DNA from 4 places in the Paenibacillus sp. FSL H7-0350 genome. Region 1 is predicted to be linked to each of the others. Evidence: riboswitches for the same ligand, from Rfam matches in the RefSeq annotation. Region 1 holds a riboswitch; each other region holds the start of a gene.
What was found. A riboswitch is a leader RNA that binds a small molecule or an ion and turns the genes downstream of it on or off. The one in region 1 is predicted to bind cyclic di-GMP.
Positions count from the first base shown of each region.

Region 2: linked by a shared signal. The riboswitch ahead of NYE24_RS22855 (choice-of-anchor A family protein) and the one ahead of NYE24_RS18065 (flagellar assembly protein A) in region 1 are both predicted to bind cyclic di-GMP.
Region 3: linked by a shared signal. The riboswitch ahead of NYE24_RS08540 (thiamine pyrophosphate-binding protein) and the one ahead of NYE24_RS18065 (flagellar assembly protein A) in region 1 are both predicted to bind cyclic di-GMP.
Region 4: linked by a shared signal. The riboswitch ahead of NYE24_RS25525 (PA14 domain-containing protein) and the one ahead of NYE24_RS18065 (flagellar assembly protein A) in region 1 are both predicted to bind cyclic di-GMP.

Region 1 covers NZ_CP151972.1:3,958,867-3,966,889, reverse strand. Annotated here, with positions in the region: gene hcp (hydroxylamine reductase) at 1-851, shown strand, start outside; gene NYE24_RS18070 (aldo/keto reductase) at 953-1,927, opposite strand; gene NYE24_RS18065 (flagellar assembly protein A) at 1,958-3,607, opposite strand; cyclic di-GMP riboswitch class I at 3,682-3,774, opposite strand; gene NYE24_RS18060 (FUSC family protein) at 4,415-5,527, opposite strand; gene NYE24_RS18055 (ABC transporter ATP-binding protein) at 5,810-6,934, shown strand; gene NYE24_RS18050 (ABC transporter permease) at 6,924-7,730, shown strand; gene NYE24_RS18045 (ABC transporter permease) at 7,727-8,023, shown strand, end outside.
Region 2 covers NZ_CP151972.1:4,989,976-4,997,998, forward strand. Annotated here, with positions in the region: gene NYE24_RS22820 (MTH1187 family thiamine-binding protein) at 1-143, shown strand, start outside; gene NYE24_RS22825 (sugar phosphate isomerase/epimerase) at 191-970, shown strand; tRNA gene NYE24_RS22830 (tRNA-Thr) at 1,058-1,129, shown strand; gene NYE24_RS22835 (DUF3800 domain-containing protein) at 1,340-2,176, opposite strand; gene NYE24_RS22840 (hypothetical protein) at 2,304-2,531, shown strand; gene NYE24_RS22845 (ASCH domain-containing protein) at 2,722-3,144, shown strand; gene NYE24_RS22850 (hypothetical protein) at 3,507-3,887, opposite strand; cyclic di-GMP riboswitch class I at 4,639-4,731, shown strand; gene NYE24_RS22855 (choice-of-anchor A family protein) at 4,813-8,023, shown strand, end outside.
Region 3 covers NZ_CP151972.1:1,810,123-1,818,145, forward strand. Annotated here, with positions in the region: gene NYE24_RS08520 (SDR family NAD(P)-dependent oxidoreductase) at 1-401, opposite strand, end outside; gene NYE24_RS08525 (HTH domain-containing protein) at 539-694, shown strand; gene NYE24_RS08530 (WYL domain-containing protein) at 691-1,431, shown strand; gene NYE24_RS08535 (methyl-accepting chemotaxis protein) at 1,505-2,755, shown strand; cyclic di-GMP riboswitch class I at 3,257-3,353, shown strand; gene NYE24_RS08540 (thiamine pyrophosphate-binding protein) at 3,470-5,113, shown strand; gene NYE24_RS08545 (carboxymuconolactone decarboxylase family protein) at 5,163-5,543, shown strand; gene NYE24_RS08550 (hypothetical protein) at 5,695-6,045, shown strand; gene NYE24_RS08555 (3-oxoacyl-[acyl-carrier-protein] synthase III C-terminal domain-containing protein) at 6,111-7,103, shown strand; gene glpK (glycerol kinase GlpK) at 7,196-8,023, opposite strand, start outside.
Region 4 covers NZ_CP151972.1:5,619,908-5,627,930, reverse strand. Annotated here, with positions in the region: gene NYE24_RS25530 (glycosyl hydrolase) at 1-1,013, opposite strand, end outside; gene NYE24_RS25525 (PA14 domain-containing protein) at 1,204-3,546, opposite strand; cyclic di-GMP riboswitch class I at 3,561-3,641, opposite strand; gene NYE24_RS25520 (sugar phosphate nucleotidyltransferase) at 3,780-5,153, opposite strand; gene NYE24_RS25515 (UDP-glucose/GDP-mannose dehydrogenase family protein) at 6,533-7,873, opposite strand; gene NYE24_RS25510 (glycosyltransferase) at 7,878-8,023, opposite strand, start outside.

The sequences.
Region 1 (8,023 bases):
AGATGCTGCCGGCCCACTACTATCCGGCCTTTAAGAAATATAGCCACTTCGTAGGCAACTACGGCAATGCATGGTGGAAGCAGAATGAGGAGTTTGCCAGCTTCAATGGTCCGATTCTGATGACCACGAACTGCATCGTACCGCCGAAGGACAGCTACAAAGACCGGCTGTACACGACAGGCAACACCGGTTATCCGGGCATTCAACATATCGCGGCAGGCGCGGACGGAGAGAAGGATTTCTCAGCTCTGATCGAGCAGGCCAAGAGCTGCAGTGCTCCGGTAGAGATTGAGACAGGCGAGATTATCGGCGGCTTCGCCCATGCGGCTGTAATGAACGTGGCAGATCAGGTGGTTGGAGCAGTAGAGAGCGGCGCCATCAAGCAATTCTTCGTCATGGCTGGCTGCGACGGACGGATGAAGAGCCGGAATTATTACACCGACTTCGCAGCAGAGCTGCCTAGTGACACGGTGATCCTGACCGCAGGTTGTGCCAAATACAAATATAACAAGCTGGCGCTTGGCGATATCGGCGGAATTCCGCGCGTACTTGATGCCGGCCAGTGCAATGACTCCTATTCTCTTGTGGTTATAGCACTTAAGCTGAAGGAAGTCTTCGGTCTTGCGGATATTAACGATCTTCCGATCTCCTATAACATTGCCTGGTATGAGCAAAAAGCGGTGATCGTACTGCTGGCGCTGCTGCATCTGGGCGTGAAGAACATTCATCTGGGCCCTACGCTTCCGGCCTTCCTGTCGCCTAACGTAGCTAAGGTTCTGGTAGATACCTTCGGCATCGGCGGTATTACTACCGTACAGGAAGACATGGAGCGGTTCATCGCTGCGGTATAATACACATTCTTCATGAGCCAAAATACACAAAAGCGAGTCTCCGTCTACGGGAGCTCGCTTTGTGTGTTTATAGATATGAACGTCACTGTCACCGTCACCGCTTACGGCAGCCGGTAGACCGCAAACGGCTCGCCGGTGCGGAAGGCGGCGCTGGCCAGGTCAAGCTGCTTAAGTATCCCCGCATCCGGCGAAGCAGAAAGACTCTGCAGATTATACTGTACCTGTTCTACTGTAGTCGCTCCGACAATCACCGTGGAGACCGCGGGCCGGTTCATTAGCCAGGACAGGGATAGAGCCGCAGGTGAGGTGCCCAGCCCCTCCGCAATCGCCTGAACCTGCTCCCCGAGCGAGATGCGCTCCGGGGTAAGGAAGCGGAGAAAGTTCGGATCGGTCTCTGCTCTGGAGCCGGCAGGGGCTTTGCTGCTGCCGGAATATTTGCCGGTAAGGATACCGCCCGCCAGAGGGAAGTATGGGATGATGCCCAGACCCTGATCCAGGCAGAGCGGAAGCAGCTCGGCTTCGGGCGTACGGTCAGCCAGCGAATAGCTGCACTGGATAGAGATGTATTTCGCCCAGTTACGGGCTTCGCTGATCCCAAGCGCCTTCATCAGCTCCCAGGCGGCATAATTGGAGGCTCCGATATACCGCACCTTGCCTGCGGAGATCAAATCATCCAGCGTGCGCAGGGTTTCCTCCAGCGGTGTGTAGGGATCGAAGGTATGGATCTGATACAGATCCACATAGTCGGTCTTCAGCCGGCGCAGGCTGCCTTCCAGCTCCTGCATCAGATGATGGCGCGAAGAGCCGCTGCCGCCGGGTCCCTCATGCTTCGGCAATCCGGCTTTGGTCGCCAGCACTGTGTTATGGCGTCTGCCTTCAAGCGCAAGGCCGATGATCCGCTCCGATTCAGAGCCGGCATAGATATTGGCGGTATCGATGAAATTAATGCCCTGATCCATAGCGGTGTGCAGAATGCGGACCGAGGTCTCCAGATCTGCCCGTTTGCCGAATGAATTGGTTCCAAGACCCAGGGCGGATACCTGCAGGCCGCTATTGCCCAGACGGTTATATCGCATGCGCTCACTTCTCCTTATCTAGTAGTAGTCTTAGCAGGAATCACGCACAAGCAGCTTGCCGCAGGACTCCAGGCGGCTGTCCTGCGACCGGGCAAGGTTAATCACCGCATGCTCCTCTTGGAGCAGCTCAATCTCCTCGCCCAGCTTAAGCAGCAGCCTGGAGAAGCGGCTTAGGACACTGTCTGTAATGTACCCGGTGTATTGTCCCGGATGGGCGAATACCTCAAGCATCTGCCGGAGCGGGTCCGTGCCGAAGCCGAACTCTCCGTTCATACGGCTTAGGGCAGCCTGGAAATCGCGGATCAGGCTGTCGAGATGGCTGTATTTATCCTCCAGCAGCAGCATAACCACCAGGCCGTAATTCACGGATTGCTGTCGGGATTCCACATTCTTGGCCAGCTGGCGCGCTGCCTCAAGCAGTCCGTCCGTCTCTGTCCGCAGCAGGCTTGCTAAGCTGTGCAAACGATGCTGCTGTACCCCGGCATATCCGGCGTACAGGCCGCTGCCGGTAACCTGGCCGCTAACATAAATGCTGCCGGTGGCTATAATTGTAGATTGGCGTATATCGCCATAGACGTACACATTCCCCAGGGCTTCGATCCTTACAGATCCATCCAGATCACCCGGTACAATGATGTCGCCTGCGAACATAACGTCACCGCCAGGGTCCATCATCTCCCTGGTCAGCAGACAGACTGGAGGGAAGTCACAGATTCGGACGCTGCTGTTTCCTCCGCAGATACGGGGTCTGCCTGTGTGCTTGGCTACGATATTACCACAGGGAAGGAGTTTGGCATGATTACCGGCAGCAAAGTAGATATCCTGCGGCGGGGGAGGGGGCAGGACCCTTCCGTCTGTGTCGAGGCCGGGAATGCCTTCTTCTGGCGGCAGTTTGCGGGCGAAGACTTCACCTGCAAAGGTAAAGGGGGCTCCCGGGAAACGGAGATACTCCATGGTATCCGCAGGCTTCTGAGCCCGGCTTCCCTGTCTATGAAGCATCCCGTTCCCCACCAGTGTATGCTCCGGCAGCTGCAATTCCAGCCGGGCTTCCTTGCCGGGCAGCGGGGCTCTTCCTTCAGCGATGCATACGGGAAGATATGTAGGGTTCTCCAGCTCCGCGTACAGGGCGGGAATATTCAGGTTGCGCAAAATAAAACGGTTGTCCAGTGAGGCGATAATCTGATCTATGGTAAGCGTGGACAGCAGCATTGCCGGGTTGGGCTGGGCACGGACGACCGCCTCGAAGGCGGCGGGGCAGTTGACCAGGTTCCAGGCGTACTTCTCTGCACGGTATAAAGTGAAATGGACCTTGAGCTTGTCAGGCGATACGGTAATTTCATACTGCGGCTTCTCGCAGATCTCCCAGGTAATATAATCTGCCTTGGTCACCTCGGTTGGCGCTGTAACGGTCTTCCAGTTGATCTTCAGGACAACAGGGTGGATCGCAGAAATGCGGGCGGGAGTGCCTCCGGGGAGCGGGGGAGTAATGAATATCTGGTTGTCCTGCACGAGGATAATTCCATTCTTATCCCCAGTTGTCCCGTCAGAAGCCCGGCCCTCCACAGAGAATGAATCCAGGAGACCTTTACGTTCGTGCATCAGGGACTCTACGAATTCATATCGGCTTGGTTCGATATCCTGCTGCGGCATGGTTGTAACCTCACTTTTTCGTATGATCAATGGCAATTCGTACAGAGAAAGAACATCATCAAGCCCGGGAGACTTCCCGTAAACAGTTGGCTTAAGTGGTCTCTATTGGCAGCCTGGCGACCGTAAACGCAGATTCCGGCGTTCTTAGGCCCATGGCTTTGCGTCCTGCCCTTTCGGGAAGTTTGCCTTTAGAAATAGATCAATGAGATACATCCTGTAGAGGCGATGAATTGTGATCGACTGTAATCGACAAAAAGAGTCATAAATAGTTCTTGTGCGGCATTAACTTCTGCAAACAAGCTTAATTCTAGTACTTAAAGAGCTATTTTTCAACTATATTATGCCTATTTATCAAAAAACTTAAAATATGCAGCTCTATTTCGACAAAAAAACTGGTTTCCCAGCGCTTACAGCTTATGGAAGTCATGAGAACTGGAAAAAGGGGGACGGTCTTCTTCGCCCGGCAGGTGGAAAAAGCAAAAAGCAGCGGAGGGGCATATGTTCACCGCAGCGAGGAGCAGGCTTTAAGTTCTAATCTTAAATGCGTCTTATATAGCAGTTGGATTTTGTCCACTTGCTGTTGGATGAATGCCGCCTATGGGAACAGCAGATGGATAAACAACACATATTTTGCCCACTTTTAACGGATTCCAGAGAATTCGGCGGATTAGATGTACTTTATCCAACTGCTTCAATTAAAGCGTATAATTCGGCTGAATCAAGTGTCATTTTTCCAACTGCTATAACTTTACGTGCTGCCACCCAAGCCACTTTACCCGCAAGCATCCTATCCCACCGAAAAGTTATGGCAACACAAAAAAAAGGACCCTCCCAAGCTTATAGCTTGTGGAAGAGTCCTTTTTGTATGAATTGGATGGCGCGTGCAGGGTGTGTCTTGACATGCTGTGGTGCGGTGGAAAGCGCGGCGTAATCGGCGCGTTCGATCTCTTCAAGAATCCGGTTCAGGTGGGAGAACACCGCACCGAGATCACGGAAGGCTGCGAGCGGGCACTGATCCTGCAGCTGCGAGAACCAGGCGAGCTGCACGTCGCGGGCTCTTCTCAGACTCCCCTGGAGTGAACGTCCGCTGCATTCGGCATCTGATAGCGTCCGTGTGCCGTACAGGGCGATGCAGTCTGCCGTTGCGGTTACAACCTCCAGCATCCAATCAGCGGCGGCATAATGGGCCGGCAGCAGAGCGATTTCTTCGCTTATGGCTTTGACATAGGAGTGAACCTTGATGAGATGGGTGGTCGACTGTGTCAGCTTGCCAATGTCCTTACGGCACTGGTAATGAGACAGTGTGTAATGCATCTCCTTCTGCAGCCGGTCGCTCTTCTTCAGAAGCTCGCCGGAGCGCTCAAGAGCAGCCTTGGCTTGCGCTGCATCCCGGCCGCTTGCAGCGAATCCGGTTAAGGCATCGGATAAGGTCAGGCTGCCTTTCAGTGCCAGGTCCTTGACCTTGACGAAGCTCTTGGGCGGCACGATAATCATATTAATGATGAGGGCAATCAGCACGCCGATCAGCGTCTCGGCGACTCTCCAGACGATATATTGGTCATGATAGAAGGTGAGTGCAAGCACCGAGGTGACACCGATCTGAGAGACGGCCTGGATATTGATCCGGCAGGCTGTAGCCACCCCAATGCCAATCAGCAGCATCAGCAGAATCGACAGCGCGCCCACATCGAAGAACTTGCCTACGATCAGGCTGACGATGCCGCCAAGGACCACGCCGGTCATGCGGTAGACGCCTTTTTCAAGGGAGGCCTTGACGCTGCTCTGGGTAATCAGAATCGCCGCCAGCGGTGCGAAGTACAGGTAATGGTCCCCGTAGATAATGTGCACGGCCAGCCACGAGAGCGAAGCGGCGAGCGTAATCCGTATCATATATAAGGATAATCCGAACTTTTCAAGGCGCTCTTGTAAGCCCTCGTTCATGTTTGTCATCTTCTTTCATGTAAATAGGAAAAATTTTATGGTTTTCATTCGTTTTCATTATAGCACCTCAAAACAGGCCGGAGGCGGGCAAGATTTTACGAACTTGTTAAGTTTTTGTGCGTGATTTCACAATGTAAGCTATCGCATATATTGCAGGATTCCTTTATGCTATATATTGAAGTCTGCCAGACCAAGGCAGGAATTGTCGCTTATCCGTGCTGAGCATGCCGCTGCCGGATTGTCTCCCGCAAGAAGCGGGTAAAATAGGTTGTACTACATAAGTAAGGGAGGTTGTTAGCTATAGCTACCCCGGAAGGCACTATTATTTCTTTTGACCAGGTGATTAAGCAATACGACGACGAAGAGGCTGTACTCAAAGGCGTGAGCTTCGAAATTGAACGCGGTAAATTCTACACGCTGCTGGGCCCTTCGGGCTGCGGAAAAACGACCATTCTGCGTCTAATCGCCGGCTTCGCGGAGCCGACTGAAGGTTCGATCTATCTTAACGGCAAAAAAATCAACCACATTCCCGCCAATGAGCGGCAGGTCAATACGGTATTTCAGGACTATGCGCTGTTTCCGCATCTGAACGTATTCGAGAATGTGGCGTTTGGACTGCGCATCAAGAAGCTGAAGAAGGATGTCATTCAGCAAAAGGTGCAGGAAGCGCTGCGCTTCGTCAACCTGGTCGGCTATGATCAGCGGGCCATTAATGAAATGTCCGGCGGGCAGAGGCAGCGTGTCGCCATTGCGCGCGCCATTGTCAATGAACCGCAGGTACTGCTGCTGGACGAGCCGTTATCTGCGCTTGATCTGAAGCTGCGTACCGAGATGCAGTATATTCTGCGGGAGATGCAGCAGCGGCTGGGAATCACCTTCATCTTCGTTACCCATGACCAGGAAGAGGCGCTGGCGATGTCCGACTGGATCTTCGTCATGAACGGCGGCAAGATTGAGCAGAGCGGCACGCCTAATGATATCTACGATGAACCGATTAACCGGTTCGTGGCGGACTTCATCGGAGAGTCGAACATCGTGCCGGGTGTGATGATTGAGGACTATGTGGTGGAGTGGGGCGGCCACCGGTTCGAATGTGTCGATGCCGGTCTGAAGCCGAATGAAGCGGTGGAGGTTGTGATCCGCCCTGAGGATCTGGAGATTGTCACCCTGGAAGCGGGCAAGCTGAAGGTGCGTGTGGATTCCCAGCTGTTCCGCGGGGTTCACTACGAGATCAGCTGCTACGACGGCTCGGGCCATGAATGGCTTGTCCATTCTACCCGTAAGGCGGAGGTTGGCTCCGAGATCGGGCTGTATTTCGACCCTGAAGCGATCCATGTTATGCGTTTCGGTGAAACGGAGGAAGAGTTCGACAAGCGTCTGGAGGCTTACGCCGAGGTGGAGAGCCATGATGAGTAAGGGGAAGTCGTATTATCTCATCCCGTACTATCTGTGGATCGCACTGTTTGTCATTGCGCCGGTGCTGCTGGTGGTCTACTATTCCCTGTTCGATCTGGAGGGGAAGCTGACGCTGAATAACTACGTCAATTTCTTCACACCGGTCTATATGAGAATGATGCTGAATTCATTCTGGTACGCTTTTCTGATCACGGTGTTCTCGCTCCTGGTGGCGTATCCGGCGGCTTATCTGCTAACGCGAACGAAGCACAAGCAGCTGTGGCTGCTGCTGATTATTCTGCCGACCTGGATCAACCTGCTGCTCAAAACATACGCCTTCATCGGGATCTTCGGCACCTTCGGCCCGGTCAATAACTTCTTTGATCTGGTGGGTCTGGGCGAACAGCAGATTCTGTTCACAGGCTTCAGCTTCGTGTTTGTGTCGGTCTATATTTTCATTCCATTCATGATTCTGCCGATCTTCAGTGCTCTGGATGAGATGAATCTGTCGCTGGTGGATGCCGCGCGCGATCTGGGCGCATCGGGATGGACAACGTTCCGGCGGGTGGTTTTTCCGCTGACGATCTCGGGTGTACGCTCCGGCTGTATGGCGGTGTTCATTCCGGCGCTGTCGCTGTTCATGATTACGCGTCTGATTGCCGGGAACCGGGTGATTACGCTCGGCACCGCGATTGAGCAGCACTTCCTGGTTACACAGGACTGGGGAATGGGCTCGACCGTTGCGGTGTTCCTGATCGCGATTATGGCGCTGTTCATGATTCTGACCGGCGGCTCGCGGAAGGGGGTGCGCGGATGAAGAACAGACGCAGGGTTAAGAACAAGAACGGCATCGCCAATATCTATCTGGTGCTGGTCTTCCTGGTGCTGTACGCGCCTATCTTCTATCTGATGTACTACTCGTTCAACAGCGGCGGCACGATGCACAAGTTCGAAGGCTTCACGCTGGATTATTACCGTGAAGTGGTTGCTGATACCCGGCTGATGATTATTGTGATTAACACATTGGTCATTGCCCTCCTGTCATCGGCTATTGCGACCATAATAGCGGTGATCGGTGCGCTGGCGATTCATCATGTCCGCAGCCGCCGG
Region 2 (8,023 bases), 1.0 Mb from region 1:
CGGTAGAAGCGCTGCATGAGTCGCCGTTCACCGCCGGGGCGCAGAGAGTCTCCACCTCGCTCAAGATCGACGACCGGCGCGACAAGACCTCCACCAGCCGCAGCAAGCTGGAATCCGTGGAGCGTAAGCTTCAGGGAGAGTAACCACTATAGTATCTAATCAGAATTAACCGATAAGGAGCGGATTCTTCATGACAGAAGCAGCACAGCAGATCGGAATTCAAATGTATACACTGCGTGACCAGACGGAACGCGATTTCCTCGGTACACTGGGCAAGGTGGCAGAGATGGGATACCAGGCAGTGGAATTCGCCGGTTATTTCGGTGTATCTGCAGGGGAACTGCGCCGTAAGCTGGATGAACTTGGCCTGGCTGCCCCTTCGGCGCATGTAGGTCTGGACTTCAGCAGTCTGGATAAGATGGAACAGGCATTAGCCAAAGAGATTGAATATGGTGTAGAGCTCGGACTGCAATATATGATCACCCCATCGGCACCGCTTCCGCAGAACCCTTCCATAGAGGATGTAACAAGAATCATTCCATTCCTGGAGAAGGCTTCCGCGATGGTCCGGGCGGCAGGGATGCAGTACGGTTATCACAACCATGATTATGAATTCGCAGAGGTTGACGGCAAGGCGGTCATCGATATCTGGCTGGAGCGGATTCCTGCGGAGCAGATGCTGGCAGAGTTCGATCTGGGCTGGGTACACAGAGGCGGAGCCAACCCGGCTCAATATGTTTCAAGGTACGCCGGACGTGTTCCGCTGGTCCACATTAAGGATTTCGGAGCCAACCAGGAGGAGACCGATCTCGGAAAAGGAGAGGTGGATTTCCAGAGCGTCTTCGAGATCGCGGAGCAGAGTGGAATTCTCTATTATATTGTGGAGCAAGAGGCCTATGAGGTATCCTCCCTTGCAAGCGCTAAGCTCGCGCTGGATTATTTCCGCGGGCTGGGGCTGATGCACGGCTGAGGACACAGCCGCCAGAGGAAAAAGGGGTTGCGTTTTCCGCTGGAAGAGTTATAATGTTTTTTGTTTGGCAGACTTCAGAGTCTGTAAGCTGGTGTAGCTCAGGGGTAGAGCAACGCACTCGTAATGCGTAGGCCGGGGGTTCAATTCCCTTCACCAGCATTTGTATGAAGTCGATAGTGGCGCGGGTTCCCGGAAGTGGGTGCTGCGTCTTTTTATTGATTCAATGAACGTGTTGTTGATGCATTATTGAAGTTGCCGTATAATCCATTGCAAATTATTAGGGCAAACTATATAATGAAACTATAAATGAGCTTGACTATCACCGAAGGCTTACGTTCCACGTGGGCTACTTAGTAGGTGAAGTGGGGCTCATTTATTTTTTGCGTTATATTGATTATTAATTTTTGTGTACTTAGGCTCAAACTTCCAATGTCTGTAAGGGTGTGACCAGCGATCACTTAAATTTGAAGAGCCTGTTGTGGCACCAATATTAAAATTAGGATATATTTCTCGAATCCGTTTGTTAATTAGCTTGTACAATTTTTCTTTGGCTCGTGTCCTTTTTCCTCGTAATCTCTGCCCTGGGGGTTTGTCTTGATCTTTTCCATTTAACTTAAATTCCATTGACCCTAAAACGACATCAAGGCATTGTAGTATTATGTGTTCATGTGATGTAGCTTCACCTATGTCATCCATGCTTTTGAAGTGTAGTTTTGATTCAACAAAAATTTCCTGGTATTGAAGCGAATATATGAATCTTTTAAATTCTTCATTTTTTTCTTTTTTGTCAGGCAATTGATCTAATAAAATATATAAAGAAATGGGCTCGTTTGTTGGATTCGAATATTGAAAGCCAAATATATGTTTGAAAAATTGATAATAAAGCAAGAAATACTCATTGCCTCTTTGTGCTTCGTTTAAACCAACTGCTTGGTACATATTATGAGTGAACATGATTCTAATTTTCACTTTATCTTCTTTTACAAAATTAAAAAACAAATTAATGATCTCCATATATTTTTCTAAGTAGTTTTCCGTAACCTTTTGCCACTTGATTTCACCAGTAAGATTTAACTCCATTCTTTTTTTGTTGAGTGCTTTGTTAATATAGTCAAAATCAGTAGATCTAATTAAGGTGCCTCCATAAAAATTACCGAAATATCTCCCTTTTTTTTCTGATTCATCTGTATATATAATATACTGCAATGCATAGACCTCCATTTCCTATTGAGGGCAATACTTTTGTCATATTTTAAATTTATGAATTTGTATGTTTTTAGCATGCTGACGTTCATTTCTTCGGCAGTGTAGGTGCGGGGTGGCCGTTGGGCGAATGGTTGTCCTGGCTGTAGGTTTGCTGGTCGGTTTAGCGGTCGGTTTGGTGGTTGCTTTTACAGCTGTTTTTTTGGTGGCGGCCGGCGCAGATTTGGCCCCCCCTTGTTGTGTTAATGGTACTCTCCTGTTGCATATCACCATTTGGCACAATTGGTGCGGCAATAATATCCGCTGTTTGCATCTGTTCTTCCCGGCTGACCCTCCGCTATTGCAGAATCAAAATTAAGTGTTGCCAGTAAGCAAGAAATATAGCTTTTTCTCAAAAAAATCCTCCCCGAGTAGTGTTCTGAAAATAGTCTAACAGAGAAAGGGAATTTTTACTATATAGAAGGGGGTTAATTGATAGCGCTCCATCAAGAATTGCTCGCTGTTCACATAGTGGAGTATACTGCAACTGGAGAGGAAGCGAACAATATATGAAATGCCTGACCATTCGCCAGCCGTGGGCCACGTTAATTGCGCTGGGAGAAAAACAAATCGAAACCCGGACCTGGCGGACCGCCCACCGGGGGGAGTTAGCTATTCATGCCGGGATGCAGGTAAATAAAGCGATCTGCCGGACGGAGCCGTTCCAGTCGTTGCTTGCACGTCACGGCTACACTGCGGACAATCTGCCAACCGGCAAGATCATTGCAGTCAGCCGCATTGCGGATTGCTGTGAAATGACACCGGAGCTTGCGCAGCAAGGCTGGCCGGGTGGAAATGAATATGTATTCGGCAATTATGCCGAAGGAAGGTATGCCTGGAAGCTGGAGGAGGTTGTTCCGCTGGTACATCCCATACCTGCCAAGGGACGTCTGGGGTTCTGGGAATATCCTGTGCTGGAAGAGGAATTGTGAATTTCCTGACGATATTTTGAAGAAAAATTGCTCCGGATTGGCTGCCGGCTGGTATAATTGGGATATTCGGCGGGAAATCTTCCTATATATAAGGATAGTTGTGCTCTGAGGCGGTCTACCGCTGGAGAGGGGCAGGAATGCCGGGAAGGGGCGTATGCATAATAGATGGGAAGCCTTCTAATTGCATGGCTTTGTATGCTTTGTTTGTTTCTTGCGTTCAGGGATCAGGTCAGCCGTAGAATCTTGTACCCGGTAGCTGTGGTGGTTATATGCGGCACGTTGGGGTATTGGACGTTGTTAATGTAATTGCATCCGGGTGATCATTTAATGCAGAAGTCTGCCGCTTGCGGCAGGCTTCTTTGTTATCCTTGCTTCGGGCCGCCCTGCGCCGTCTTCTCCATACCCAGATACCTGCGCATATGCAGAGTGGCCTGGGCGGCAATCACGTCATCCAGCAGCAGCATCCGCTCGTGATAACCCCTGCAGACGAATTTGGCTTCAACACCCGCCTCCAGCCGATTCTGTTCATAGACCCTCAGACCACGGGCGCGCATCCCGGCACGGACCTCCCGCAGATCGGCAGAAACGGCATGGACTGCCCTCTGGATGACCTCCAGATAAGGCGCAGGCGTGCGAAGCTCTGAGGATATAGCAGAAGCATCGCGCTCGAAGGCGGATAGAATAAGCGGCAGCAAAATATAGGATTTGACCAGCAGGTTATCCTGGCTCTCTGCTCTATGCATCCCTCTCAACCCCTCAAAGAGAACGTATATTCGCATTGTAACTCATCCTTCAAAAAATAATCAATGGGTTTTATAAATTAACTCAAATAATGTGACATTTTTCACAATAAAATCAAATGAATTATTTTATATTAAAATTGAAATATTAAAGATTGAAAAATAAATCAGCTCAAAGGAGAATGGCAATGAGTCATGAAGGAAGTCTCCGCCGTGGTTTAGTATTCGGGATCATTCTAAGTGTTCCGCTCTGGGTATCAATGATTGGCTGGATTCAGCTGTTTGGGTCCGCCTAGGCGACATTTTATTCAAAATATATGAATTCTATTAGCAGGTGTCGTCCTCATGGGCGGCGCTTTTTTTCGGGGCTAAGATTCCCATAAATAGGGGGGATTACATTGAACAGAAGCGAAATGGGAGGGGAGATGGGCTTAGGGTGATAAAAATAGGACAAATGCATCAAATTTTAATAATATAAATTGATATAATTATAGAAAAGCGGGATAAACGGCTACAGCCAATTCTCTGATTTCTCGACTTTTTTCGTCAATAGATAAAAAAGAGACTCGTCCCTTAACCCTTATGGTACAAGGGATCAAAGAGGAACCTTCGCAAAAAATAATTTCAAAAAATATACTGGGAATGGATTGACAACAGGGTGGGGGAGCGGATAAACTAAAATAGTACAAAAGTAACAAATGTCATAGACTCAACAACGAATTTACATAAGCAAATCTCAATTTCATACCGAAATCATGTACAAACGCAAACCGTATCGAAAGAACGGGACGCAAAGTCAGGAATCTACTGTCTCTAAAGTTGAGGCTAGGGTCGTCCGGCCGCCGTGAAGCTAACCCTTCGTGGCGGTCTTTTTGTTGTTATAGTTGCGTGACAGATTCATAGAATAGTAACTAGGAGGTGTGGACTATTGAAAAAAAGAGTGCGTAAAACAGCCGCCATCATTATGGCTGGCCTATTGACCTTATCCAGTGCTTTTACGTGGGGGACGGATGTTAGAGCAGCTTCAGGGGTGCCGTATACGCCAACACCGGTTTTAGGAGTCGCAGGGAATTTTAATGCTTTTATCCTCGGGGATTTTGCACAGAGCAATGATCAGATTGAGGGCCGCCTGGCAGCGGCAGGGAACATTACCCTCTCGGGAGGTTACGGAGTAGCAAGAGCATACAGTGGTGCTGCGCCGACGGATGTACTTGTGGCCGGTAAGAATTTTGTACATTCAGGCAGTGGAGAGATCTATGGAAATGTAGTATTTGGGGATAGCTTTACAGCCAATGAGCCTGGTGTCAACATTAGAGGCGGGAAGAAAAATGCCAGCCCGATTGATTTTGCAGCCGAGCGGGAGTTTCTAATCTCGCGTTCCACAGAGTATGGGGCCTTGGCCGACACGAATGAGATTGGCAATAATCATTATGGGCAGCTTACGATAAATGCACCAGATCGCTTCAATGTGGTTCATGTGGATGCCGCGACACTGGCGAGTACGAATTATATTCAGTTCAACATTGCCCAGAACGCTACGCTGATTATTAATATAAGCGGGCCTACAGTCAATGTGCCGAGCTTTTCAATGAAGGACGGCAGAGCCAGTCAAGTATTGTTCAACTTTTACGAAGCCTCTGCGGTGAATATCGCTTATACCTCATTCTACGGGACGATCCTCGCACCTAGAGCGGATGTTCATTATGCCGGAGCAGAGCTTTACGGGACCCTGATTGCAAAATCTTTTCGCGGCGGGGTTGAGATGCACCTTGGGATGTACGAGGGAGAGGGGCCGCCGCCGAGTCCGACGCCGACCGCAACGCCGACCCCTAGTCCATCACCGACACCAACTGTGAAGCCTACACCGACGGTAACGCCGACACCGACTGTGAAGCCAACACCGACGGTAACGCCGACACCGACAGTGAAGCCTACACCAACGGTAACGCCAACACCGACAGTAAAACCAACACCGACGGTAACGCCGACACCAACAGTGAAACCAACACCGACGGTAACGCCGACACCGACAGTGAAGCCGACGCCAACACCGACAGTGAAGCCGACGCCAACACCGACAGTGAAGCCGACGCCAACACCAACCGTGAAGCCGACGCCAACACCAACCGTGAAGCCGACGCCAACACCAACCGTGAAGCCGACGCCAACACCAACCGTGAAACCGACGCCAACACCAACCGTGAAACCGACGCCAACACCAACTGTGAAGCCGACGCCAACGCCGACAGTGAAGCCAACGCCGACAGTGAAGCCGACGCCAACACCAACCGTGAAGCCGACGCCAACACCAACCGTGAAGCCAACGCCAACACCAACCGTGAAGCCGACGCCAACACCAACCGTGAAGCCAACACCAACGCCAACAGCGGTGCCAACACCAACGCCAACAGCGGTGCCAACACCAACGCCAACAGCGGTGCCAACACCAACGCCAACAGCGGTGCCAACACCAACGCCAACAGCGGTGCCAACACCAACGCCAACGGCAGAGCCAACACCAACGCCAACAGCGGTACCGACACCAACGCCAACAGCGGTGCCAACACCAACGCCAACAGCGGTGCCAACACCAACGCCAACAGCGGTGCCAACACCAACACCAACACCAACACCAACACCAACAGCGGTGCCAACACCAACGCCAACAGCGGTACCGACACCAACGCCAACGGCAGAGCCAACACCAACGCCAACAGCGGTACCGACACCAACGCCAACAGCGGTGCCAACACCAACACCAACGGCAGTACCGACACCAACACCAACGGCAGAGCCAACACCAACGCCAACAGCGGTACCGACACCAACGCCAACAGCGGTGCCAACACCAACGCCAACAGCGGTGCCAACACCAACGCCAACAGCGGTGCCAACACCAACGCCAACAGCGGTACCGACACCAACGCCGACAGCAGTGCCGACACCAACGCCGACGGTAGAGCCGACACCAACGCCGACAGTTGAGCCGACACCAACGCCAACGCCGATACCAACGCCGACAGTTGAGCCGACACCAACACCGACAGCAGTGCCAACACCAACGCCAACAGCGGTACCGACACCAACGCCAACAGTGGTACCGACACCAACGCCGACAGCAGTGCCGACACCAACGCCGACGGTAGAGCCGACACCAACGCCGACACCGACGCCAACGCCGACACCAACACCGACGGTAGAACCAACGCCGACACCAACACCGACGGTAGAACCAACGCCGACACCGACACCAACACCGACGGTAGAACCAACGCCGACGCCGACACCAACACCGACGGTAGAACCAACGCCGACGCCGACACCAACACCGACGGTGGAACCAACACCGACACCAACACCGACGGTAGAACCAACGCCGACACCAACACCGACGGTAGAACCAACGCCAACGCCGACGCCGACACCAACACCGACGGTAGAACCAACGCCAACGCCGACGCCGACACCAACGCCGACGCCAACGCCGACACCAACACCGACGGTAGAACCAACGCCGACACCGACACCAACACCGACGGTAGAACCAACGCCGACGCCGACACCAACACCGACGGTGGAACCAACACCGACACCAACACCGACGGTAGAACCAACGCCGACACCGACGCCGACACCAACACCGACGCCGACACCAACACCGACGGTAGAACCAACGCCGACGCCAACGCCGACACCAACACCGACGGTAGAACCAACGCCGACGCCAACGCCGACACCAACACCGACGGTAGAACCAACGCCGACGCCAACGCCGACACCAACACCGACGGTAGAACCAACGCCGACGCCAACGCCGACACCAACACCGACGGTAGAACCAACGCCGACACCAACACCGACGGTAGAACCAACGCCGACGCCAACGCCGACACCAACACCGACGGTAGAACCAACGCCGACACCAACACCGACGGTAGAACCAACGCCGACACCGACACCAACACCGACGGTAGAACCAACGCCGACGCCGACACCAACACCGACGGTAGAACCAACGCCGACGCCGACACCAACACCGACGGTGGAACCAACACCGACACCAACACCGACGGTAGAACCAACGCCGACACCAACACCGACGGTAGAACCAACGCCAACGCCGACGCCGACACCAACAC
Region 3 (8,023 bases), 2.1 Mb from region 1:
GTCTTGAGCTGCGCCCGGACCCCGGCAGTGAACATATGATCCCAATGCTCCACCGGCTGCTCCCAGAACGGTTCATTCCCGATAAAGAGACTATTGCCTCCCCAGACGTTATTGACCAGAATATCCAGTCTGCCCTGCTCTGCGCTAATCTGCCGGATTACAGCTTCTGTCTCACTGTCACTGGTATGATCACAGCGGATTACAGCTCCTTCCCCGCCTGACCGGCGAATCTCAGCCAGCACACCTTCAAGCGTCCTTGCATGTTGCTCCTGCGGTGTACCAGCATTCCTGCCCGTAATGTATACATAGGCGCCTGCCTTCGCCAGCTCCAGCGCAATGCCTCTGCCCGCTCCCCTGCTCCCTCCTGTTACCAATGCCACTTTCCCTTGCAGATTTGTCATTTGATCCGCTCCCTTACATCTATCATGCCCGGATTAGAAGATCATTTGCGCTAATCCGTACTCTTGTCTAATATATACCTTATACATGACAACCACTGACATATATAATTTAATAATAAAGTTAGGGAGGCATCCGAATGAGAGCAGACCGTCTGATCACTATCGTTCAACTTTTACAGAGCCGCGGCAAAATCAGCTCCAAGGAGCTGGCGCAAACGCTGGAGGTATCCGAACGTACAATCTTCCGGGATATGGAGGCACTCAGCTTCTCCGGAATTCCCTCAGCGGAATGAACACCAAGGAGATTGCCGCGCTGCTGGTGCCCGCTGATCCGGCGATTCTGCACGCTCTGGGCATTCAGGAGGAGTTCTCCTCGGCCGCCCGTAAGCTGCAGGCTGCCGCTACCAGGCAGCCCGTCTCTGCTTTCAGCTTCCTCAGCCAGCGGATTCACATCGATGGAGCCGGATGGCATCCCTCCGGGGAGACCTATCCCTGCCTAGCCGCTTTACAGGGAGCCTTATGGGAGAACCGCAAGGTGAGCATCACCTATCTGCGCGGGGAGGATACTACCGAGCGGCTGGTTGCACCGCTGGGGCTGGTAGTCAAGCGCGGCGTCTGGTACTTGGTCGCGGGGCATGACGGCGAGATGCGGACCTACAGGGTCTCCAGAATTACTGAGGCCAAAGTCACAGCTGAGTCTTTTGAGCAGCCGGAGGATTTCGTCCTGTCTGAGTACTGGGAGACCTCCACCGCAGCGTTCAAGTCTGCCTTGCCCCGGTACCCCGCCAGCCTGCTTGTCAGGAATCACACGATGAAGGAGCTCCAGAGGGAACGATACGTCGCCCTGTTGCACCAGGAGCCTTCTGAGGCCCCTGGCTGGATCAGGGCCGAGGCCGAATTCAACACGCCGGAGTCTGCACGCCGGATCATCCTCTCCCTGGGTCAGGGCATCAAGGTGACCGCACCGCCTGAGCTTGTAGATACTGTTGCTTCAGCTCTGCGTGAAGCGGCAGCATTATACGATTTTTAATAATAGACCAAATGCACTAGTATCCCCTATAATATTACAATACACATTATTATTTATAGGGGGACTCTACATTATGGACTGGATGAACAAGCTGCCGTTGAAACAAAAAATCGTCACCGGATGTTACCTGGTTGCCGCTTTATTCGCTGTCCCTGTTTTAATCACACTAATCCTTATGGACAGGCTGCTCATCGGCATTATTCTTGTCGCCGTTCTGGCAGCGCTGACTTACCCGCTTGCGCGCTTCATTGAGAGAACGCTTACATCTTCATTTGAGGATATCTCCAATGTGACGCACACCATTGCCAAAGGAGACTTCACCAGCCGTGCCGACGAGAGCGGCTCTATGGGTGACATTAGCCGGTCCTTCAACACCATGATTGACAAGCTCAAAAAAATCCTCACCGATGCCTCACAGATTACCCGGCAGGTTATGGACGCCAGCCGCGGGATTGAAGACAAGAATCAGAATCTGAAATTTGTCATGGCGCAGGTGGCCTCCTCCTCCAATGAACTGGCTCTCGGCGCTAACGAAATCTCAGTGGATATTGCTGATATGACCGAATCGATCAAGGATATCGAAATCAAAGTCTCCAATTATACGAATTCCACCAAGGAAATGAATAGACGATCTGTACATACGCTGGAATTGGTTGAACAGGGACGGCAATCGGTGGATACCCAGGCCGAAGGCATGCGCAAGAACATCCAGGCGACCCAGAAGGTGGCGGATACCATTGAAGCCCTGTCACAGAACGCGCGCGGCATTACGATGATTACCAAGACGATTACCGAAATTGCCGAACAGACCAATCTGCTGTCGCTCAATGCCTCTATTGAAGCAGCGCGTGCAGGCGAGCATGGCCGTGGCTTCGCTGTCGTTGCCCAGGAGGTCCGCAAGCTGGCTGAGGAATCCACCGCTTCAACCAAAGAGGTATTCGGGCTGGTACGCAGCATTGAATCAGATATCAAGCAGGCCATTGATAATATCGCCATCAACGAAGAGGTAGTCCAGGTACAGAATAAGATGATTACAGAGACGGCCAATATTTTTGCTCAGATCGTACATAGTGTCCAATACATAACCGAGCAGATCGCCTCCTTCTCCGCAGAGAGTGACCTTATGCTGGAGAGCGCGCTTAAGATCTCCGGGGCGATCGAGAATATCTCAGCCATCACCCAGGAGACCGCCGCAGGGACCGAAGAGGTATCCGCAGCGATGAACGAACAGATTCACGCTCTGCAATCCGTAGCTGAGGAGACAGAGAAGATGACTTCCGCTGTCTTTAACCTGCAAAAAACAATTCATATTTTCAAATTCTAACCTTAGCCAAAAGAGACACATCTGCGGGATTTCCTGCAGATGGTGTCTCTTTTTCTGTGCAAAACTAAGATTGTTATGTAATATTCACAAATTGTTGAAATTGTGCATAAGGGTAAAAAATCCGCTTTGCACTTCTTTACTATAGTCGTTCTATAGGCATAGCTTGTCTATAAGGCATCACCGCACACATACACTACTTAAGTCCTATAAGTGGATTTTACATTGCTGTATATCTAGTGAATTCTTAACATTTTACAGTAGATCAGGAATGTAATGAGGCTTTATGCTTACTCCTCATAATAATAGCCCTAAATATCCATTTGCATTTTAAGACTTTAGCCTTCCAAAGGGAACCATTTTCAAAAGTTTGAAAATCCAAATATTCATCCATTTTCACTCCTGAATATTCGTCAAATTCCGAGTTTCTTCTCATCGGGGTTATTGACAAAAGAGGAGTGAGGAATATATTGTAAAGGAAAATTCTTCACAGATTCATTTATAATCGCATACCGGCAAAATTCACCGAAAGGGAATGACGCAAAGCCATGGATCTACAGTCTCATTTATGAAGTGGGATCATGACAGCCAGGTTGCTGAAAAACTGTAAACGCCTTAGGTTATGCGTTTGATTATGGTGATTCGTGCAACAGACCTGTGCTCCTATGTTGAGTACAGGTTTTCTATTGCTGACTAATACAAATAACAACTTGCGGGGTGGATGTTCTGAAGACAGTTGCAGATTATATGGCGGAAGCATTACGCAATTTGGGAGTCACACATTCTTTTGGAATCATAGGCAAATCTATTTGCCCCATCGCTTTGAAACTGGTTGACTATGGTATTGAGTTCATCCCCGGCCGGCACGAGTCTAGCTCCGGCTTCGCTGCCGGCGGTTATGCTCTGAAGACCGGCAGCCTCGGAGTAGCCTTCGGCACTTCCGGTCCGGGCGGAACGAATCTGCTCACCGCAGCAGCGCATGCCAAGGCCAATAATCTTCCCGTCCTCTTCATCACCGGCCACCAGTCCATCAAGGAGCTGGGCATTCCCCAATGTCAGGATTCCACTTCCTATCTGGCTGATTTGGCGGATATGTTCCGGCCGGCCACCCTCTTCAGCAAGCTCGTTGAACGCGGGGATCATTTCAGCACCATTTTCAATCATGCCCTATCCATCGCCCTCGGTGACCAAAAAGGTCCGGTTCATCTCTGCATTCCGTTTGATGTGCAGACAGAGCGGCTTGCGGAATGCCGGATTGTTCTGCCGGAACGTGAAGGGCTGGTCAGCTATCAGAACTATGAACGGGTCAGCTCGGCGATCAATGAATCCGCTAGACCCCTGATCATTGCCGGTAAGGGCGTCAACCGCTCAGGAGCACATCAGGAACTGGTCCAGCTGGCCGAGACCTTTAACATACCTGTGGTCACCTCTCCAGGCGGCAAAGGCGCTATAGCTTACGATCATCCGCTCTACCATGGTCCAATAGGCGTCGGCGGCTCCTCGCATGGAGATGAACTGATGAACAACAGCGACCTCTTCATCGTTCTGGGGTCCCGCCTCAGCGATATGACCATCTGCAACCTGAAGCCGGAGAATCATCCGCGGCAGCTGATCCAGTTCGATGTAGACCCGACCTTTGTCGGTAAAATACTCACCTCATCTACTATTGCTGTCGGCGGAGACTTAAGGGACAACCTGGCTCTGTATCTCCAGAAGCTGGACTTCTCAGCGGTTACCAAGCATGAAATCACAGTCTCGAATGATTACAATGATGAGCTTCCCGTACTGGCGGGGCTCTCTCTGGCTTCGGTAATGAGCACGATGAGCGAATTGATTCCTTACAACAGCAGCGTGTTTGTAGATGACGGCAGCCATGGATTCAATGCTGTGAAATGGTTCAATGTGCGCAGGCCCGGCAGCTTCATATTCGATGCCTACTTTGCCTGCATGGGCAATTCAATTGGCATGGCGATCGGCGCCAAGACGGCCTCTCCCGGTGAGACGGTCTTCTGCATTACCGGGGACGGCTGTTTTATGATGCTCGGAACTGAAATAAACACAGCTGTTTGCAAGGACATTCCGGTGATTTTCATCGTGGTGAATAATATGCAGCTGGATATGGCGCTTAAGGGGATGGAGAAGACCACCGGCCGGATTGACGGTACGATCTTCGAGGTTCCAATGAATGCCGTGAAATTCGCTGAATCTCTGGGTGCAGCCGGCTTCCGCTGTGAGACGCAGGAGGAGTTCGCCGCTGCCATCCGCGAAGCTGTAGCGCTTAACAAGCCAGCTGTCATTGAATTGCTGACTGACCGCGATGAAATGCCACCTACGGCTCACCGCACGCTGGATCTTACGTAAGCAAGCCTTATTGCACACCGTTTCTAACCTACTATCAGGAGGCCATAGCGTGAACAAGAACACGAACAGCGGACTCGATCATTTCACTAATCTCTCTGGAGATTATGGGGCCAAGGCCCTAGCTCCGATCAAAGAGCATTTTCCGGAACTAGCCGAATATATCATGGGCAATGCTTATGGCGATATTTTTCAACGGACCACGATTGGCTCTGACTGGAAAGAGATCGCGGTGATCTCGTCTCTGATTACGATGGGGCAGTATGAGCAGTTAGGTGTTCATTATGTAATGGCGCTCCGTGTTGGCATGACTGTTGAGCAGATCAAGGGCGTGCTGCTTCATCTGGTCCCTTGCGTCGGTGCTCCCCGGGTAATTTCGGCCTTTAATGTGCTGCTGGATACCCTGGAGGAAATCAAAGAAAAATCTTCATAAATCTACAAATTTCGACTTTTCGATTGCGCATTTCAGCATGCTCCGGTTATAATGAAGGCAAAATATCCCAAATTCGAATGCAATTTGTCGAATATAGTCACAAATATCATGTTTTGGGGGTATTTCAAATTACACTTAGGGAGAGATCAACATGGGACAATTTATTTTGAAGACAGACACTGCGAAGAAAGTAATCAATATCGAGCTGGAGGGAACCTTCTCTAACGAGGACGGACTCAAATCCATACAGGCTTACCAGCAGACCATCAACCCCATTAGCCCTGCTGAATATGCCCTGGATATCGACTGCCGCAAGCTGAATGTAACAGCTCCTGATGTCGTGCCGCTGCTTGAAAACTGCTTCATCATGTTCAAGGCTGATGGCTTCCAGAAAGTGAGTCTTACTCTGGAAAATAACCCGATCCTCAAAATGCAGCTGGCACGCCTGGGCCGCAAAGCCGGACTTGAGAATCTGGAGATTACTTCAACCGTACAAGCTTAATGAACCGGAGCAGATTCGTGAGAAGTGAGAAGTACAACTAAGACAACTTTTAGGAGGTCTGCACTATGGCGGGGATTCGCATTAAGGACATTGATATCTACCATCCAGACAAAAGAATCGGCAATGAATTTTTCATTCAGCATTTTGATGACAAAGGTATTGATATCCGCGGACTGCTGGCTACTCTGGGCCGTGAAAACCGCTACAGCATCGACAGCCCGGATGAGAACTCCCTGACAATGGCTTATGAAGCCGCAAGTAATGTTCTGGAGAAGACCGGTCTTACCGGTCCTGACATTGACCTGATTGCTTATGCAAGCCAGACCCCTGAATATATATTTCCTACGAACTCACTGATGATTCACCGCCTGATTAACGGGGCTTCGCATACCATCTGTATTGACAGCAATGCCAACTGTGCCGGAATGACGGCTTCGGTTGAGCAGGTCAGCCGCCAGATGATGGCGAACCCGAGAATCCGCCGCGCCCTGGTGATCGGCTCCGATTATGTGGCGCCGCATGCGGACAAGAATGATCCGGTGTATTACGCGAACTTCGGTGATGCCGCTGCCGCTGTCATTCTGGAGCGCGACGAGCATTCGGTCGGCTTCATTGACTCTATCTACCAGACAGACACCTGTGTGTACGGCAACTCACTGTTCCCTGCAGAAGGTCTGGCTAAGCTCGGGCGCACCGGTGTTGCCGCAGGAGAGTTCAATGTGAAATTCATACCGTTCGATGATTCCATCTGTGTGGACGCCGCTTCCGAATCGATCAACACCCTGCTGAGCAACAACGGTATTGATCCTCAGTCAATCAAGGCCGCCTGCTTCTCACAGCTGTCCCTTCCGAACATCCAGGCCGTCTCCGGCAAGATCGGCATTGCCCCTGAGGCCGCAGTCTACATAGGCGATGAGTTCGGCTATACCTCGACCAGCAGCCCGTTCATCGCCCTTCACAAAGCCGTCACTACCGGGCAGCTTGAACGCGGCGACAAAGTCCTGTTCTGGACCGTTGGCGCCGGATGGCAGAATGTCGCATTTGTAATGGAGTACTAATCATAACGTTCATTCTGTTCTATAGTAAACAAACGGCCCGCAGCAGAGTTTCTGACTGCGGGCCGTTTCTGTTCTTCTACCTATATCCTGCTCTAAAGTCTGCCTTCGTGCTTGCCCTCATGCTTCTCCCAGCCCATCGTGCGCGACACAGCATCCTGCCAGACGCCATATCTGCGTTCCCGCTCCTCTGGCTCCATCTGCGGCGAGAAGACCTTCTCGGCGGTGTTGAAGCTCTCCAGCTGCTCACGGGTCCATACCCCAGAGGTGAGCCCGGCGAGCAGCGCGGCACCAAGTGCCGTAGTCTCCGCATAGGTTGTTCGTGTCACTTCGCTACCCAGAATATCGGCTTGGAACTGCATCAGCAGATTGTTACGCACCGCACCGCCGTCCACTCTGAGGCCGATAAGCGGCATGCCGGCATCCTTCTGCATCGCGTCGATGACATCACGGGACTGGAAGGCCAGGGATTCCAGCGTCGCCCGTACCAGATGTGCGGAGGTGGTGCCCCGCGTCAAGCCGAATATAGCGCCCCGCGCATACATATCCCAGTAAGGCGCACCCAGTCCGGTAAATGCTGGCACAACCACAACTCCTTCACTCTCATCCACTTCACTGGCCTTCTCTTCCGAGTCAGCGGGCGCGACAATCAGCCCCAGTCCCTCCTGCAGCCACTGCACAGCCGCTCCAGCCACAAACACACTGCCCTCCAGCGCATAATAGAGCTCATCGCCCATACCCCAGGCTACCGTGGTCAACAGACCGTGACTGGATGCCACAGCTTCAGTACCTGTATTCATGAGAATGAAGCAGCCCGTGCCATAGGTATTCTTGGCACTACCTGCTTCCAGGCAGGTATGCCCAAAGAGTGCTGCCTGCTGGTCCCCCAGCACCGACCGGATGGGAATCATGAGACCGAACCA
Region 4 (8,023 bases), 1.7 Mb from region 1:
ATTTTCACGGTCGGGTTATTCTCAACCAGCATCTTGCCCCATGTCATCGTATATACCCATTTGCTTTGTTTTTGAGACATGATGACAGGGTCTGGAAGCTCTCCGCTCTCCCCGATTCCGATCGGTTTGCCGCCCGCAAGCTTCAGGAGGCTGTCATAATAGGACTGTTTGAAATCATTGTCATAAATATCGGCGGCCAGAATATCCACCTTGGCGGTGCCGGGAAAATAAGCGTGATACGGCTCAGACGACTTATTGGGGGCATTCGGATTCCACACCCACAGCAGATTGTTCAACTTATGCTTATTCACCATGCGGTCATAGACCAGGTCCCAGAGCTTCGCAAAATCATCCTTCTGCCCCCACCAGAACCAGCCGCCGTTCATTTCGTGATAGGGCCGCCATAACACCGGAACTCCGGCATCGCGCAGCTCGCCCAGATACTTGGCCACTTCATCCAGCTCAGCAACTAATGCTTTGTACTGCGGCGTTCCGGGAGTGACGTACTGCTTGAATTGATCCTGGCTAAGCGGCTTCTGCACATTGGTCCATACCGGCGCGGTTCCCGGCAGATTCTGATGGAAGGTCATGGCGACAATGCCGCCGCCCTCATGCCATCGTATGGCGCTGTCCACGACAGCCTGACGCTGTCTGGCAATGATCTCCTTAGACTGGTTGCCTATGGCTCCCAGCTCATAGCCATGCAGAACGGCATAGCGGCCGCTTGTTGTGCGGAGCTTATTATTGAATTCATCGGGGCTCTCCAGGTAATCATGCTGGCCGGATATCATCCCCTTGCCGCTAAGATCACTAAGATAGCTTAACAGTGCGGAAGCCTCCTTGGAGGCCGATGGATTAATGGGTTTAATGGGCCCCATGGGAGCGGAGGCGGCAGGTGCCGTAACCTTAGCGGCTGCGGGCAGACTGCGCCCTTCCCCCCATGGAAGTAATGAAAGGATAAGGATTAGAGGAAAAATAGTTGTATATAGCCTGTACTTACGGTAAGTGTTCAATGTAATCTCCTTTCTCCAGCCACACTCTCAGGCAGGCCCCGGAGGTTAAGCCTCGCGGATTATCTGCCTTCTATAGCTTAGTAGCCCTGCTGGTAAGCAGGGCCATTAAGAGTGGCTTACAGGATTTATAATTGTAACGTCTTAACCAGTAACAGCGCCAATGATGAACACAGCTGCGGACCTTATGAGCTTAGGAAGCGGACGGGAGGAACAGCGCGCTTGCCGGAACGGTACCTTTGGCTTGGCTTGGACTCTGCCACATTAGCCGCGCTTTTGCATCCCCTTGATTCTCATAATACTCTACCTGAATATCATACAGCTCGCCTGCGGTCAGGCTGATGCTGCCCATGCGTTCGGTGCCGCTCTGCTTCACCCAGCTGTCAATCACAAGCTCACCGTTAACCCGTACGCGGATACCGTCATCGGAATTGGTATAAATCTGATACGTCTCTGTGTACAGCGGCTTAATCTTCCCGCTCCAGCGGACAGAGAAGAAGTCTATACCGATAGCAGCATCCGGCGAGCCTTGGCGCCAGTTGAAATCAAGCACCGCATCGGTGCGCACTGCAGCGGGTTCGCCCGATAGCGTCATGTTATTGAAGTATTCCGCATACAGTCCATTGGCAGCAGGGACTTCTACCGGCAGATCCACCGGTGTTGCTGTAGGAGAAGGAACGGGAACAGGAGCCGCTGTCGGTGTTGGTGCCGGTGTTGGCGTTGGTGTCGGTGCTGCTGTCGGCGTTGGTGCCGGTACTGGCGTCAGTGTTGGTGTCGCTGCTGGTGTTGGTGTTGTTACTGGTGCCGGCGTTGCTGTTGCTGCTGGTACCGTTGTCGGTACTGCTGTTGCAGCCGGAACAGGTATGGATATGTTGCCTGCTCTGGAGAAAAGCGCACTTGCAGGTACGGTTCCCTTCACCTGGCTAGGGCTCTGCCACATCAGATGGACATTGGCATCGCCAGCATTCTCATAGTACTCTACTTTGATATCGTACAATTGCCCGGCAGTTAAGGCTATGCTTCCTGTGCGGGCAGTTCCGCTCTGTTTGACCCAGCTGTCAATGACCGCTGTGCCGTTCACCCACAAGCGGATACCGTCATCCGATGTAGTATAGAACTGATAAGTCTCACTGTAAGCCGGCTTAATCTGTCCGGTCCAGCGAATTGAGAAGTAATCTACGCCCAGTGCGGCATTAGGAGTCCCCTGACGCCAATTGAAGCTGATGACATCATCGTTACGCACCATAACCGGTGTCCCCGAGAGCGTCATGTTCTTGAAGTATTCTCCAAGCAGGCCATTCTGGCCAGGCTTACTCTCCGGGTCGCCGAAGGTTGGGACCGGCTTCTGAGTCGGCGCAACGGTTGGTGTTGCCGTCGGCGTTGCCGTCGGTGTTGCGGTTTGTGTCGGTGTTGCTGTTGGTGTCAGTGATACTGTAGGCGTCGGCGTTGCCGTTGGCGTTGCGATTGGCTTAGGAGCCGCCGCCGGAGCAGACCAGGCCTTATATTGGTCACGGGTTAGTGTGTAACTGTCATTCATGAAATTCTTGATTGTCGCCGTGCTGTTATTCTCATAGAGCATCTTGCCCCAGTTCATCATGAACACGTAATTCTGCTGGTTCAGCTTTAGCTTCGATATATTTGGCATTTCACCGTTCTCGCCGATGCCGATCGGTTTGCCGCCAGCCAGGCTGGTCAGATCATCATGATATTTATTGGAGTAGTCGTTATTATATATATCTGCTGCCAGCACATCCACTCTGTCCGCGCCCGGATAAGTCCGTGGATAGGGATCGGAGCTTGCATTAGGCGCATTCGGGTTCCATACCCAGAGCAGATTATTTAACTGATGAACGTTCACGAACCGGTCATACATAATATTCCACAGGGCTGTAAAATTATCTTTCTTCCCCCACCAGAACCAGCCGCCGTTCATTTCGTGGTAAGGTCTCCAGAGGATCGGAACCTTAGCATCCCGCAGGCTTTTCAGAGAGACCGCTACTTTATCCAGATCGGTGATCAGTGCATTATACTCTGGCGTTCCGGGGGTTACGTATTTGTTAAATTGCGCCTGGGTGATCGGCTTCTGCACATTGGACCATTCGTACTTGGTGCCCGGCAGATTCTGGTGGAAGGTCATGGCGACAATGCCGCCCGCTCTGGACCAGTTCGTCGCACTCCAGACGATATTTTTGCGTTGTGCAGCTACTCCGCTCTCACTCTGCCCACCGATTGCTCCCAGCTCATAACCATGCAGTGCTGCGTATTGTCCGCTTGTTCCCTTCAGCTTGTTGCTCAGCTCATCCGGACTCTCGAAATAGTCATGCTGGCCTGTAATGATTCCATTTCCCGAGATATCATACAGATTGTTCAGCAGCTTGACCGCCTCCGCTGAGGCGTTAGGGTTCACCGGCGCTCCTTCAGAGGAGGCAGCCTTGACGGTGGAAGGGGCGATTCCCAGTCCCACAGGTACAGCAGACAATACCACGGCCAGCGACAGCACAGCGCAGAGCAAACGAGACTTACGGTAAGTTTTCACAATATTCTCTTCCTTTCGGTAGCCAGGCTGCCACTCTTGCGAAGGCCCTATAGCTTTGCGTCCCTGTCTTTCGATCAGGTTTGCCTTTGTCGTTTTGGAAGGATCAATCCCTCTTACCGTAAATTATCGTCTTTATGCAATTTTTTTGTAGAGCAAACGCGAATTTCTCCGAATAAATAGTTCCGAGTACCTGTTTTGATTCTGTAACAAATGGTTAAATAGATAAGTTAGACCTACGAAATAAACTGATGTAGCGCTATATCCTCCCAGTCCAGAGTAATACGGATGTTATCTTCCTCTACCAGCTCCGACCCCGTCTGCACCTCAATGAACTCCACATCGGTAAGAGCAAGAATGGCATGCTTGGTCCCTTCCGGTATCCGCACCACATCTCCCGCCTTCACCGTATGCATCTTCTCATTGATGACAATGCTGGCTTCCCCGCTGACGAAGGTCCAGATTTCACTGCGTTTGTGATGCAGCTGATAGCTGATATTTTTGCCCTCATTGATGAAAATCCGCTTGGTCAGCACCTCGTTGCCTTCGTCATACTTTACATAATCTATCACCTTGTAGTGGCCCCAGCGGCGCTCCTCGTACATCGGTCTTTGTTCAAAAGACTTCAGCACTTCCTTGATCCGCGGACTCTCAGTCTTGTGCGTCACCAGAATGCCGTCCGGGCTGGCAGCGATAATCAGATCCTTCGCCCCGATCACGGTAATCGGAATATCCAGCTCGTTAATGAGGCAGGTCCCCTCGGAGTCAGCGGTCACAAAGCCTTTGCCGACATGGTTGCTGGTCATTTCCTCGGTCAAGGTGTTCCAGGTACCCAGGTCCTTCCAGAATCCGGCATACGGCTGTACGACGATGTTCTCTTCTTTCTCTACCACTTCGTAATCGAAGCTGATGGAAGACAGCAGCTTATACTGCTTCTGCAGTTCCTCATAATTAAGCGGCAGCCCTTTGCGCTGCAGGATATCCAGCAGGTAACCCAGACGGAAAGCGAACACCCCGCAGTTCCAGAGAGCCCCCTGGCTAATCAGCTCCTCGGCCTGCACACGGTCCGGCTTCTCCTGGAAGTGGCTGACCTGCAGATAACCATTCGCTCCCGCATCTGCACCCGTTGGAATAATGTAGCCGTATTTCTCCGAAGCATGCTCGGGAACTACGCCCATCAGCGCCAGGTTCGCCCCGCTCACCAGCATGGTGTTCTCCAGTTGCAGTACCGTTTCGAAAAAGGAGGATTCCACGTATGGGTCCACCGGCAGAATCGCCACGGTCTCGCTTGGGGAAACCCCTGCGATGGAATAGAGGTAGGCCGCCGTCAGCGCAATGGCCGGGAACGTATCCCGCCGCTCCGGCTCCACGATGATCGGCACCTCGCTGCCGAGCTGGCTCTGGATCATCTCCACCTGGCTGCGTCCGGTCGCCAGATAAGAGGACCCGGCCATGCCGTTCTCCTCCAGCTGTCTCCATACCCGTTGTACCATTGATTCCGGTTCACCTGCCGGACTTGCCAGTACCTTCAGAAATTGCTTGGAGCGTGAATCATTGGACAACGGCCAGAGCCGCTTGCCGGAGCCGCCTGATAGAAGTACTAGTTTCATAGTGAACCCTCCATATCGTATTGTTATTGGGTATTTCTTATTGCGGCTGTGTGTTAAAATCCCGCCTGTTATGAGGGTCGCTGCAAGGAATTTTGGGCTTACGGCCGCTGTTGTCTCCAGATGTTGTTGATTATATTGCTTGCAGCAGATAACATCCGGAGACAAAGGCGGACGCTAACGCTCCTACAGCTCCAAAATTCCTCTCCACTCCATTTCATAACCGGCTTTACTTTTTATATCCGCTTCGCCCGCAGGCGAAGCTCCCGGCTAAAGATCCGGGTATTGCCGCTTGTTGTAGCGGCAAGGGGGGCCGGGCTGCCGCTTGTTCCAAGGCGTCGCCGCTGACCTAGCGGCTAGAGAAAGCAAGAATTCCAAGACAATGGAATTCAAGACCGGGATTCAAGACTCTTGTTCCAAGGGCTTGCCGCACAAATTTGCGGCGGCAGAAGCTGGTTAGTTTAAGTACGTGACACAAATGCTGCTCAGTTGCTCCATTTGGCTCGAATCCGAGAAATCAAGGGCACTTGTGCTCCTCATTTGCTCGTTTAGCCAACTTTCCCGGGATTCAGGGGCACTTGTGCTCCTTATTTGCCCGTTTAGCCAACTTTTCCAGGATTCAGGGGCACTTGTGCTCCTCATTTACTCCATTTGGCTCGAATCCGGGAAATCAGGTGCACTTGTGCTCTTCATTTACTCGTTTAGCCAACTTTCCTAGGATTCAGGGGCATTTGTGCTCTTCATTTGCTCATTTAGCCAACTTTCCCGGGATTCAGGTGCACTTGTGCTCCTCATTTACTCATTTAGCCAACTTTCCCGGGATTCAGGTGCACTTGTGCTCCTCATTTACTCATTTAGCCAACTTTCCCGGGATTCAGGTGCACTTGTGCTCCTCATTTACTCATTTAGCCAACTTTACCGGGATTCAGGTGCACTTGTGCTCCTCATTTGATCGTTTAGCTAACTTTCCCGGGATTCAGGGGCACTTGTGCTCCTCATTTGCTCATTTAGCCAACTTTCCCGGGATTCAGGGGCACTTGTGCTCTTCATTTACTCCATTTGGCTCGAATCCGGGAAATCAGGTGCACTTGTGCTCCTCATTTGCTCGTTTAGCCAACTTTCCCGGGATTCAGGTGCACTTGTGCTCCTCATTTACTCATTTAGCCAACTTTCCCGGGATTCAGGTGCACTTGTGCTCCTCATTTACTCATTTAGCCAACTTTCCCGGGATTCAGGTGCACTTGTGCTCTTCATTTCACCGCGCAGCCCACTTTCAGCGCATTCAAGAGGATTTATCCCCTTCATTTCGCCGCGCAGCCGATCCGGCGCAGCTCCTCCAGAAAAGGCTGACTCGCCGTGGATCGCTGCCCTTGATCGCCGCTCTACACCGCGCCAGCCACGCTAGCGGAGAATCCGCTAAGCCCGCCCATCTGCGGGCGGCCGACGGAGATGTACTCGAGGCCGGTGCCTTCGATTTGCTCTTTGCTATAGACGTTGCGGCCGTCGATCAGCACCTGGCGGCGCATGGTTCCGGCGAGCTGGTGCAGGTTGATCTCCTTGAACTGGCTCCAGTCGGTCAGCAGGCAGACGGCATCGCTGCCCTCGGCAGCCTCTTCCGCCAGTCCGCACCAGCGGAGCTGCGGGTGATCGTATTCCTTACGGAAGTTATCGGCCGCAATCGGATCGTACAGCTTGACGATGGCGCCTTCGGCCACCAGCGCCTCAACAATCTCACGGGCCGGGGCCTCGCGGACATCATCGGTATTGGGCTTGAAGGCAAGCCCCCAGATGCCGATGACCGCGCCTCGCAGGCTGCCGAGCGATTCATGGAGCTTGGAGATAATCATGAAGCGCTGGCCTTTATTGACTTCAACGACGGATTTGAGCAGCTTGAACTCATAATCCACGTTACCGGCAATCTGGATCAGCGCATTGGTGTCCTTCGGGAAGCAGGAGCCGCCATAACCGATACCGGCTTGCAGGAAGGTCGAACCGATTCTCTGGTCCATCCCCATGCCGCCTGCGACTTCGGTGACATCTGCTCCTACCTTTTCGCAAATGTTGGCAATCTCATTAATGAAGGAGATCTTCGTCGCCAGAAAAGCATTCGAGGCATATTTGATCATCTCAGCGCTGCGGATATCCGTAACGAATACGTTGTCTGTGAAGCCCTTATGAAGCTCACGCATGGTCGGCTCAAGCGCCGAATTATCCAGTCCGATGACGATCCGGTCGGGATGAAGCGTGTCGCGGATGGCAGAGCCTTCACGGAGGAATTCAGGCGCAGAGACGATATCGAAGGGATGATTCGTGAGGGAGGAGATCAGCTGGCGGATACGCTCATTGGTGCCAACAGGGACGGTCGACTTGGTCATGATGATCTTGTAGCCTTCCATCGCCTGGGCAATCTCGGCAGCGGCACCTTCGATATACCTCAGGTCGGCTTCGCCTCCCGGCAGGGAAGGTGTACCCACGGCAAGAATGACGATATCGGAGCGGCGGACCGACTCCTGAAGATCGGACGAGAAGCTCAGCCGGCCCTCGCGCAGATTCATTTCGATCAGGGCCTCAATGCCCGGCTCATAGATGGGAGATTCCATCCGGTTCAGCTTATTGATTTTCTCCTCATCCTTATCCACACAGATGACATGATTTCCATTTAAGGTAAAGCATACGCCTGATACAAGTCCTACATAGCCGGTACCAATCACTGCGAGTTTCATACTTTCATCCTCCTTTTAGGAAATTGACGTAGGCCTGTTCCACATACTGCTTGAACTGAACCATAAACGCCTGCTCATCGAATTTGCGTGCATGGCCCATAATCTGGTCGATATCCCACGCATAGGACTCCACCTCATCAATGGCCTTAA